2 regions of the Rufibacter soli genome follow, and region 2 is predicted to be linked to the other one. Evidence: riboswitches for the same ligand, from Rfam matches in the RefSeq annotation. Region 2 holds a riboswitch; the other holds the start of a gene.
The links. A riboswitch is a leader RNA that binds a small molecule or an ion and turns the genes downstream of it on or off. The one in region 2 is predicted to bind S-adenosylmethionine.
Positions count from the first base shown of each region.

Region 1: another riboswitch for S-adenosylmethionine. It lies ahead of metH (methionine synthase); the one in region 2 lies ahead of ACYVJQ_RS11125 (O-acetylhomoserine aminocarboxypropyltransferase/cysteine synthase family protein).

Region 1 covers NZ_BAAGTS010000005.1:316,521-321,948, reverse strand. Annotated here, with positions in the region: gene ACYVJQ_RS15915 (NAD-dependent epimerase/dehydratase family protein) at 1-31, shown strand, start outside; gene ACYVJQ_RS15910 (SAM-dependent methyltransferase) at 229-1,014, shown strand; gene ACYVJQ_RS15905 (hypothetical protein) at 1,159-1,668, shown strand; gene ACYVJQ_RS15900 (plastocyanin/azurin family copper-binding protein) at 1,747-2,091, opposite strand; gene ACYVJQ_RS15895 (DUF4142 domain-containing protein) at 2,088-2,633, opposite strand; SAM riboswitch class I at 3,326-3,434, shown strand; gene metH (methionine synthase) at 3,516-5,428, shown strand, end outside.
Region 2 covers NZ_BAAGTS010000002.1:2,210,750-2,216,177, reverse strand. Annotated here, with positions in the region: gene ACYVJQ_RS11140 (ribonuclease Z) at 206-1,123, opposite strand; gene ACYVJQ_RS11135 (STAS domain-containing protein) at 1,145-1,522, opposite strand; gene ACYVJQ_RS11130 (phosphoribosylaminoimidazolesuccinocarboxamide synthase) at 1,591-2,526, opposite strand; SAM riboswitch class I at 2,877-2,989, shown strand; gene ACYVJQ_RS11125 (O-acetylhomoserine aminocarboxypropyltransferase/cysteine synthase family protein) at 3,257-4,591, shown strand; gene metX (homoserine O-acetyltransferase MetX) at 4,600-5,428, shown strand, end outside.

The sequences.
Region 1 (5,428 bases), on a different contig from region 2:
CTCCTCTGAGCAGATGCAGGAATTTGCTTAATTGCTAATTATTGATTGTTCTTTTCTAAAGGCGTTTTAGGGCTGTTTTCTGAAAAACGGGCTTAAAACGGAAATCCCTCACCAGAAACGCTTTCCGCGCCTTACCTGCTAAAATTCCTGGATTTGGCGCGTTGGCTCTGCCGTTGTTACCAACCTCTCTTCCTGCTTTGCGTACCTCTCGGGAGAAAAACCGCCGCCATGGACGCAGACTACCACCAGATCAAACACTTTTTCCCGCGCAGTACCCAGTATGATCCCCAGTGGGTGCGTGAGCATTCCATGGGCGAAAACGTGCTATATAATCTGGAGAGCATCACCTCCCAGATTCCGTTGCAGAAAGGCATGCGCGTGCTGGATCTGGGCTGCGGCAAGGCGGCAAGCTCTGTTTTTCTGGCCAAGGAGTTTGCCGTGCAGGTCTGGGCCGTAGATGAGGCCATCTCGGCTACGGATAACTACCAGCGCGTGCTGGAGGCCAACCTGGAGAACCACGTCTTTCCGCTGCGCGCCGATGCCCGCTCCCTTCCCTTCCCCGAGGAATTCTTTGACGTGGTGCTGGTTATTGACTCCTATACCTATTTCGGAACCGATGACAAGTACCTGCCCTACATTTGCCGCTTTCTGAAACCCGAAGGCTACATTGGCATTGTGGACGTGTGCTTCAAGGAGGAGATCGAGACCCTGGACCAGGTACCCGAGTTTCTGCAGAAAGACTACCAGAATTACTGGTACTACATCCACACCGTGGAGTGGTGGCGCAAGCTTTGGGAGAAAACCGGCCTGGTACAGATAAAGACCGCCGACCTGCTCCCCGCTGCCAACCTCATACGGGAGCAGTATGTGCAGGATTTTGAGGAGGCTGGCCGAAAAAAAGACCCATTTGCGCGGGCTTTAAAAAAAGACAAAGACCAAAGAATCAGCTTTTTCAGGCTTATTGGCCAACGCACCTCCAAGGAAGCGTACCTCCAGTCTTACAAAAAAAGCTAACTTTGCCCCGGACCTCTGGCCCGAAAGAGGGAGGAATCTTTCTGGGGCTTGTTTTCCACACCGTAAAATAATACCCGGTTCTACGCAGTTAAGAAGGTGCCCATCCTTGGGGCAGGCACGCATTTCAGCAAAGAATCTTTTACCATGAAAAACAAACATCTTATTTTTGCGCTGGGGCTACTGTTGTTCTCCTTCGGTAACCACTTTACGGCGCAGGCGCAGAAACACGGAGTGGGCCTTAGAGTGGGAGGCTACACGTCAGGCATTTCAGGAAAGTTCTTTCTGCAACCAGACGCCGCTTTAGAGGTGATCCTGGGAACTGGCTTTACCAGAAGGGGGTTTCAATTAACAGGGCTGTATGAGAAACACGCTCCTGCTCTGGGCATAAGCAGCCTACAGTGGTTTTACGGCGCCGGGGCCCATATTGGGTCCTTTAGGGGCCGGTATTACCACCCTCGTTCTTATAAACACTATTATGAATCTTATGACCGAACGCTCACCACGGTGGGTATAGACGGAATTGTAGGTTTGGAATATCAGATTACGGAAATCCCGATTTCTCTGGGGCTCGATTTTAAGCCATTTATCGAGGTCAACCGAGACGGACTTTTCCCGTTCGCAGATGGAGCTCTGACCATCCGCTATACATTCTAATGCTTCCCCAAACCTACTTGAAAAGCCTGCCTCGTGCAGGCTTTTTCTTTTTATGGGTTGCTACAGATTAACCAGAGGTTACTTCACAATGATTTTCCCCTTCATCACCGGGTGAAAGCTACAGTAGTACCCGGTGGTCTTGGTGGCCAGCCAGGTCCAGGAGCCTCCGGGAGCTAGTTTAGGCGACTGCCAGGTTTTGCCAGATGTCTCAGTGACGTTGTGCATCACTATGTCTTTATTGAGGAACACCACTTTGTCTCCTTTGCGCACCGTCAATTCTGCGGGTACAAACTTCATCTGCTTTATCTCTACCGTGTGCGTGGCGGGTGAAACGCTCCCCCGCAGGCTAGCAGGCTCCACCAACAGAAAAGCAAGGCACAGGCCGTTGAAACACCACCTGCGCCATTCTTTTACCGTCCTCATTTAGATTTGAATTGTTTTTGCACCATCTGCGCGTGCTCCAGGTGGGTCTGCAACGCAGGAACTATTCCCTGTAAAAGGGCCTTCAACTCTGCGTTCTCAGACTCAGGAATGAGCAGGTTCTTTACCGCTGAAATGACCGCCTTGTGATAGGTTACCTCATTGTCTATATAGGCTTTATCAAAGGCTGACCCAGATTTGGTACGTAAACTGGCTTTTGTTTTCTCAGCGTCTGCCAGCATCTTTTTGCCAACGGCATTGTCTTTGGGGGTTACGCCCAGTTTTTTCACCAGGGCCACCGCCTGGTCAATGACTGCGGTATGGTCGTTGGTCATGGTTTGGGCAAACTCCAGTACCTGCTTGTTCTTAGATTTCTCCTTGGCAATTTTGGCATAGGCAATGTCTATTTTATTGGCAATAACGGCCACAGAGGCTACCTCAGGGTCTGAGAGAGGAGTGGTGCCTTGCGCCTGCACCTCGGGGTTCACCAGGGCACACATCAAAAGGCTACCCATACAAGCAAGCATTCTCTTTAGGTTTTTCATGACATTAAAGGTTATTGGTTTCCCATTAGATGGAGAGTAAGCAAATGCGTTACAAAAAACTTTGTTAAAGTTTACGCCTCTGGCGATGAATTAGAAGAGCACTTCACTAGTGGGGAATGGAGGCTTTGATGGTTGGTTCCGGTTTAACCAAGGCTTCTTATCAACTTGCAATTACCTTGTGCACGCATATCCGCCTGTGGCTGGCGTGGTGTCTGTTCTAGCCTTAAGCTCTTATGCTTGGTTGTTTCATGGTTTCCCTCCGAGCGCTCACGGCCGCGGGGCCCCGTCTTTCCCCCTCGCACTGCCCTTGCGGCCGAGGTGCCTTCTGCGCTTAGTATATTTGTTGCAGGGCCACAAGCGAGGCGCTCGAAGTAAAGACTGGAACTGGGGGAATGCGTGGGGATTGGGTGAGGAGATTTTAGACGCGTTTTGCAGAAAACAGGCTCAAAATGGAACGCCGCTTATTCAACACAGACTCTCCCCTTGAGGGGAGCGCAGCGGGGTGTTTACACTGGAGAACATGCATATCGTCCCCCCTTTGAAGGGGGTGGGGGGATGACCCTCTATTGCTGATCAACTCAGGACTCAGAACTCAGAACTCAGCGCACCCGCCTCCGTTTTTCCAAAAACAGGCCCAAAACGCTCTCCTCCGCTTAATTTGCATCTTCCCGCTCCAGCCCCTATCTTTGCTTTGCTTATCAAGAAAGACGGAGGGATTAGGCCCTGTGATGTCTTAGCAACCCAATTGAGTTGGGTGCTACTTCCTGCCCAACACGGCTGCCGTGTTGGGGGAGATGAGTGACGGAGATTCCTACACCCTGCCCGCCACCTTCCTCCTGCCCTTTCTTGAGCCGCAACCTACCATTTTGGTGAGCAAAGAAGATGACAAGAATTGAGGAAGAAGTACAAAAACGAATTTTAGTGTTGGACGGTGCCATGGGCACCATGATTCAGCGGTACAACCTGCAAGAGGCCGATTACCGCGGCGAGCGCTTCCAAGACTTCCACCTGGACGTGAAGGGCAACAATGATTTGCTCTCACTCACCCAACCCCACATCATCAAGGAAATCCATAGCCTCTACTTTGAGGCCGGCGCCGACATTGCCGAGACCAACACCTTCAGCGGTACCTCCATTGCCATGGCCGACTATGACATGCAGGACCTGGTCTATGAACTAAACTATGAGTCGGCCAGAATAGCCAAGGAAGCCGCCGAGGAATGGACCGCCAAAACACCGGACAAACCCCGCTTCGTGGCCGGCGCCATCGGGCCCACCAACCGGACCGCTTCTTTGTCGCCGGACGTGAACAACCCCGGCTTTAGGGCTATCACCTTTGATGAACTGGTAGATGCTTACACGGAGCAGGTGCGCGGGCTGGTAGACGGCGGCGTGGATTTACTGTTAGTAGAAACCATTTTTGACACCTTGAACGCCAAGGCGGCTTTGTTCGCCATTGACCAATACAGCCAGCAGACCGGCAAGCGTTTGCCGCTTATGGTGTCTGGTACCATCACCGATGCCAGCGGCCGCACCCTTTCGGGCCAGACCGTAGAGGCGTTCCTGTACTCAGTATCGCACATGCCGCTCTTAAGCGTGGGCTTTAACTGCGCGCTGGGCGCGAAACAGTTGCGGCCCCACCTGGAGTCTCTGAGCAAGGCCTCTAAATTCCACATTAGTGCCTACCCCAACGCCGGTTTGCCCAACGCGTTTGGCGCGTATGATGAATCGCCGGAGCAGATGGGCCAGCACATCAAGGATTTCCTGGACCACAACTTCGTGAACATTGTGGGCGGTTGCTGTGGTACCACGCCGCCGCACATCAAGGTCATTGCTGAGATTGCGAAGCAATACCCGCCGCGTCCGTTGCCCACGCTTCCGGCCGTTCCTACCTACTCGGGCCTGGAGCCCCTGACCGTGTTTGAGGGGTCCAACTTCATCAACATAGGCGAGCGCACCAACATCACCGGCTCCAAGCAATTCAAGCGCCTTATCTTAAACGAGCAGTACGAGGAAGCCCTGGCCATCGCCCGTGGGCAGGTGGAGAACGGCGCCCAGATTATTGACGTGAACATGGACGAGGGCATGCTGGACTCAGAGGCCGCCATGACCTTGTTCCTGAATCTGATTGCCTCTGAACCAGACATCGCGCGGGTGCCCATCATGATTGACTCCTCCAAATGGAGCGTGATTGAGGCCGGCCTGAAATGCGTACAGGGCAAGGCTATCGTGAACTCCATCTCTCTCAAAGAGGGCGAAGAACTGTTCAAAGAACACGCCCGCAAGGTGCGCAGCTACGGCGCCGCCGTGGTGGTGATGGCCTTTGACGAGGAAGGTCAAGCCGACAACTTCGAGCGTCGCATCCAAATCTGCGAGCGGGCCTATAACATCCTCACCAAAGAGGTAGGCTTCCCGCCCCAGGATATCATCTTCGACCCCAACATCCTCACCGTGGCCACGGGAATGGAGGAGCATAACAACTACGCCGTAGACTTCATCAAGGCCACCCGCTGGATTAAGGAAAACCTGCCGGGCGCCAAGGTGAGCGGCGGCGTGAGCAACGTGTCGTTCTCCTTTAGGGGCAATGACCCGGTGCGCGAGGCCATGCACTCTGTGTTCCTGTACCATGCCGTAAAAGCCGGCCTGGACATGGGTATTGTGAACGCGGGCATGCTGGAGGTGTACGAGGAAATCCCCAAAGACCTGCTGGAGCGCGTGGAAGACGTGATTCTGAACCGCCGCCCAGACGCCACCGAACGCCTCATTGAGTTTGCCGAGACCGTTAAAAACAAAGG
Region 2 (5,428 bases):
AACAGGCGGGAATGCATGCACAAGGATGTTGCAGGTTGAGCCGCAATCTTGGTCCTTGGTGAGAATACCAAAAACGGCGGAAGAAAGGAAAAGCTGTCTAAATCGTTGATTAATAGACAAATCTAAGCGAACGGCAAAAGTCCGATAAAAAAACCTCTACCCACCTTAACAAAGGAAGACCTAAACATTCATGTTTACAAAACCATTACTCCAACACACTAACTGTTTTCCCTTCTGTAGCTAAATTGGTATTAGGGAAAATAGCCTGGGCTTCCTCCAGCAGGGGGGTGAGTTCTTTGTAGCGGGCAGAGAAGTGCCCGATGAGTAGCCGTTTTACCTGGGCCTTTTGAGCCAAAGCGGCGGCTTGGGCGGCCGTGCTATGGAAGGTGTATTCTGCCCGTTGCGCCATGTCACTTAAGAATGTGGCTTCATGGTAGAGGAGATCCACGCCTTGAATGTAAGGCAAAATGTCTTCCTTGTATTTGGTGTCTGAGCAATAGGCGTAGCTTCGGCTGCGCTTGGGATGAGTGGTGACGTCTTCGTTGCGAACCAGAATTTCTCCCTGCTCGTTCCGGATGTCTTCTCCCCATTTCAACCGGACCAATTGGGGCGGAGTAAGGAAATCAGGAAGTTTGGATTTGAGCAGGTGACGCGGTTTTTCCTTCTCTTTAAATAAAAATCCGCAGCAGGGCACCCGGTGCTGCATAGGCAGCGAGTGCACCGTCATGAATTTATCCTCAAAGATTTTACGGCAAACGGTGGTGTCTAACTCCACAAAGTTAATGGGGTAGGGGAGTTGGGTGCCGCCGTATTTAAATTGAAGGGAAAGGATGTCAGCCAGGCCTTTAGGGCCAAAGAGGTTGATAGGGGCTGTGCGCTGTTGCAGGTGCATGGTGGACAGCAGGCCCACCAACCCAAAATAATGGTCACCATGGAGGTGACTTATAAAGATGTTACAAATGCGCTGATGCTTTACTTTGTATCGCATCAGCTGCATTTGTGTACCTTCGCCGCAATCAATCAGATTTATCTGGTTACCAACCGTGAGAATCTGGGCGGTATGATGACGTTCAAAAGAAGGCGTGGCAGAGGAGCTACCAAGTATTTTCAGCTCGAAGTCCAAACTGCTGTTTCTTCAGATTGACTATTCTTCTTTTTTGGTAAGATCGCTCTCAATTTCGTGCAGAAACACCCGGTCAATACCTTCTTCAACGGTAGGCAGAATGTTCAACACAGACTCCAGTTTAGAGATGGTGATCAGCTTGGTCACGTGCTCCTGAAGGCCAGTCAAGATCAATACGCCTCCAGAAGAGTTGCAAAGACGGTTGGCTATCAAAATAGAAGAAAGCCCGGAAGAATCAGTATATTTTACGTTTGATAGATCCAAGATCAGGTTGGTGATACCTTCTGCATTCAATTTAACAAACTCAGACTTCAGATCAGGGGCGATCGTGGTGTCCAGTTTCTTTTCATCTATGGTGATGATGGTATAGTTCTCTTTTTTATCTATTGTGTACTTCATAAGTAACAGCAAAAAGGTTTAGACTGCGAATCTACCAATTTTTGGTGGAATATCTGTAACAAAGTATGTTAAAAAATGTTTGCGGCAATGCTTTCCTGTAAGCTATCTGGCTGACTGGCGTAGTCTTGGGGAACAAACTTTTCTTCCAGTAACTGCTCATACAATTCAATGTACCGCTGGGAGATTTCGGTTAATTTGGCGTCAGTCATTTCAGGTACCTGTTGCCCTTCTTTGCCCTGGAAACCGTTTTCTATGAGCCATTGACGTACAAATTCTTTAGAAAGTTGCCGCTGGGGCTCGCCAGCATCCTGGCGCTCCTGGTAACCTTCAGCATAGAAGAACCTGGACGAGTCTGGCGTATGGATTTCATCAATTACATAAATGGTGCCATCGGCTTTACCGAACTCGTATTTGGTGTCTACCAGGATAAGCCCGCGGGCAGCAGCCAGTTGGGTGCCCCGCTGAAAAAGGGCTCTGGTATAGGCCTCCAGTTGCAAGTAATCTTCTTCAGATACAATTCCCTGGCGCAGAATCTCCTCCCGTGAAATATCTTCGTCATGGCCCTCGGCGGCCTTGGTGGTAGGCGTGATGATGGGCTCTGGAAAAGGGTCATTCTCTTTTAAGCCTTCCGGCAGCGCCACTCCGCAGAGGGAACGTTTACCGGCGCTGTATTCCCGCCAGGCATGGCCCGCCAGGTAGCCTCTGATCACCATTTCCACTTTGTAGGTTTCACATTGCTTGCCAATGGTCACGTTGGGCGCAGGATGGCTGATTACCCAGTTAGGCACTACATCTGCGGTGGCTTTTAAAAAGGAGGCCGCAATCTGGTTCAATACCTGACCCTTGTAAGGGATGGCCCGCGGTAACACCACGTCAAAGGCAGAGATCCGGTCGGTGGCTACTAAGGCCAGCTTGTCTTTGAAATAATAAACGTCGCGGACTTTGCCCCGGTAAAACCCGGTCTGGTTGGGGAAGTGGAAGTTGGTTTCTTTTAATGCTTGCATAAGAGCGGACTAACAGCGGCAAAGTTAGGAAAGGAAAAATAAGGGGCAAGACCTTAGGGGAAGTGTTTATATGCGGTAGGCTTTTACAGATCAATGCACCCAGAAAAAATCTTTGTTTGGGCTAAATGATGGAGCTGAAGGTTAGGAGTTGAACAACGAAAATTCAGGCTATAAGAAAATAGCTAGTTGTAAAGTTGCTAATGAATGTTAGGTAGGGGTATGAGTTTTGCAATGGTTTTGACGGGCTGTTGCGGCTGTGACAAAAATAATTTACTAAATTTTTTAAAATAGTTTGGAAATAAGGTTTTGGGGCCTACATTTGCAATATCAAGTCAATTATCAAGGTAGTTGATTTATAAAGAAGAGTGGAGAGACAGGCTCTGAGAAGCTCTAGCAACCTACCAACCGTGTAAGGTGCTAATTCCTGAACCCAACGGACATATTGCCTTGGGGAATATAAATTGATACGAAGATGGAAAATCAAGCAAAAGCCACTTCTTACAATGCAGGGTCACGCTCATTAGCAGTGACAAAATTTAGTACACCTCATTTCTTGTTCGGCGCAACAAGCATGCGAATTTGTGGCATGCGGGGCTGTTGTTGTTGCCTATAATCCTCCTTTTCCTGTTTTCCAGGGTCTGACGCACCGCGGCAGGAGTGTTCCTGCTATCCGTTAGTTTTTCTGGAGTCTTGTTTTTGTTCAATTTTTCAATTGTAACCAGCCATTACTATGTCTAATTCCCTTCGTTTTGAAACCCTTCAGCTGCACGCTGGCCAAGAAATAGATGCTACTACCCGCTCCCGCGCGGTTCCTATTTACCAGACCACTTCTTATGTATTTGAGAGTGCCGAGCACGGCGCTAACCTGTTTGCCTTAAAGCAGTTCGGGAATATCTACACCCGCATCATGAACCCTACTACTGATGTGTTTGAGAAACGCATTGCTGCCTTGGAAGGCGGAGTAGCGGCCGTAGCCGTGGGTTCTGGGCAAGCGGCCCAATTTATTGCCCTTACTAATATCTTACAGGCCGGTGACAATTTTGTAGCCTCTAGCAATCTGTACGGCGGTTCTTACAATCAATTCAAAGTATCCTTCAAGCGCCTGGGCATTGAGGTGAGGTTTGCCAAAAACGAAGACCCTGCTTCTTATGCCGCCCTAATAGATGAAAATACCAAGGCCCTGTACTTGGAAACCATTGGGAACCCGCGGTTTAGCATTCCTGATTTTGAATCAATAGCCGCGGTGGCCGCCGGACATAATCTGCCGCTGGTGGTAGACAATACCTTTGGTGCCGGAGGGTACCTTTTCCAGCCGCTCAAGCATGGGGCCAATGTGGTGGTAGCCTCTGCCACCAAATGGATTGGTGGTCATGGCACCACGCTGGGCGGGGCGATTGTAGACGGCGGTAACTTTAACTGGGGCAACGGCAAGTTTCCGCAGTTTAGTGAGCCTTCTGAAGGCTACCACGGCCTTAATTTCTGGGAAGTGTTTGGCGCCAATGGTCCGTTCGGCAACATCGCTTTCGCCATTAGGGCCAGGGTAGAAGGACTGCGTGATTTTGGTCCCTCTTTAAGTCCATTCAATTCCTTCCAGTTAATCCAAGGCCTGGAGACGCTTTCGCTGCGGGTGGACCGCACAGTAGAAAACGCGCTGGCCCTGGCTCAATGGCTGGAGAAACACCCTCTGGTGGAAAGCGTTAATTACCCCGGTCTGCCTTCCAGCCCGTACCACGCATTGGCTCAGAAATACCTGAAACGTGGTTTTGGCGGTGTGCTAAGCTTTAACCTGAAAGGCGGGAAAGAAGAAGCCGAGGTTTTTGTGAACAGCCTGGAACTGGTAAGCCACCTGGCAAACGTGGGCGACGCCAAAACGCTCATCATTCACCCGGCCTCCACCACCCACCAGCAATTAAATGAAGAGGAGCAACTGTCTGCCGGCGTAAACCCCACGCTACTTAGGGTGTCTGCGGGCATTGAGCATATTGAAGACATCAAGGCAGATTTTGAACAGGCGTTTGCCAAAGTACGGGTGCGTGACATCCAAGTAGAAGCCTCTTTAAACTAGTATTTGCCATGTTATCAGGACGCGTTTTTTCTTATACAGATGAGTTTCTTTTGGAGTCCGGGCGATCATTGCCCGGTTTCCAACTATTTTACACCACTTGGGGCACGTTGAATGAAGACCGCAGCAACGTTATTTGGGTGTGCCATGCTTTTACCGGCAACGCCTTTGTGAAAGACTGGTGGGATGGCCTCTTTGGGGAAGGCAAAACCTTTGATCCGGCCAAGCATTTTATTGTCTGCGCCAACTCTTTGGGTAGCTGCTACGGTTCTACCGGTCCGTTGAGCCTTAATCCAGATACCGGCAAGCCTTATTATCACGCATTCCCCACCATTACTGTTCTGGATACGGTAAAGGCGTTTGAGATTTTGCGCCAGGAACTGGGTATTGAACAGATTCAAGTTTTGATTGGTGCTTCCCTGGGCGGACAACAGGCCTTGGAATGGGCCATTGAATACCCAGAGGTAACTAAACGGCTGGTGCAAGTGGCGGCAAACGCCCGGCAAACGCCTTGGGCCATTGCCTTTAATGAAACCCAACGCATGGCCATTGAACAGGACGTGACCTGGCAGTTAGACACGGATGATGCCGGTTTGCAGGGCATGCGCACCGCGCGGGCCATTGCCTTGCTGTCTTACCGTACCTATAAAGCCTATAACCAAGCCCAGCGCGATCCCTCAGAAGAGCGGAAGCGCCATTACCGGGCCGCTACCTATCAGCAATACCAAGGGGAAAAACTGGCGCAGCGGTTCAATGCCTTTTCTTACTGGCAGCTAACCAAAATGATGGACCACCACCACGTGGGCAGAAATCGAGGAAGTCTGGAAGAAGCCTTGCGCC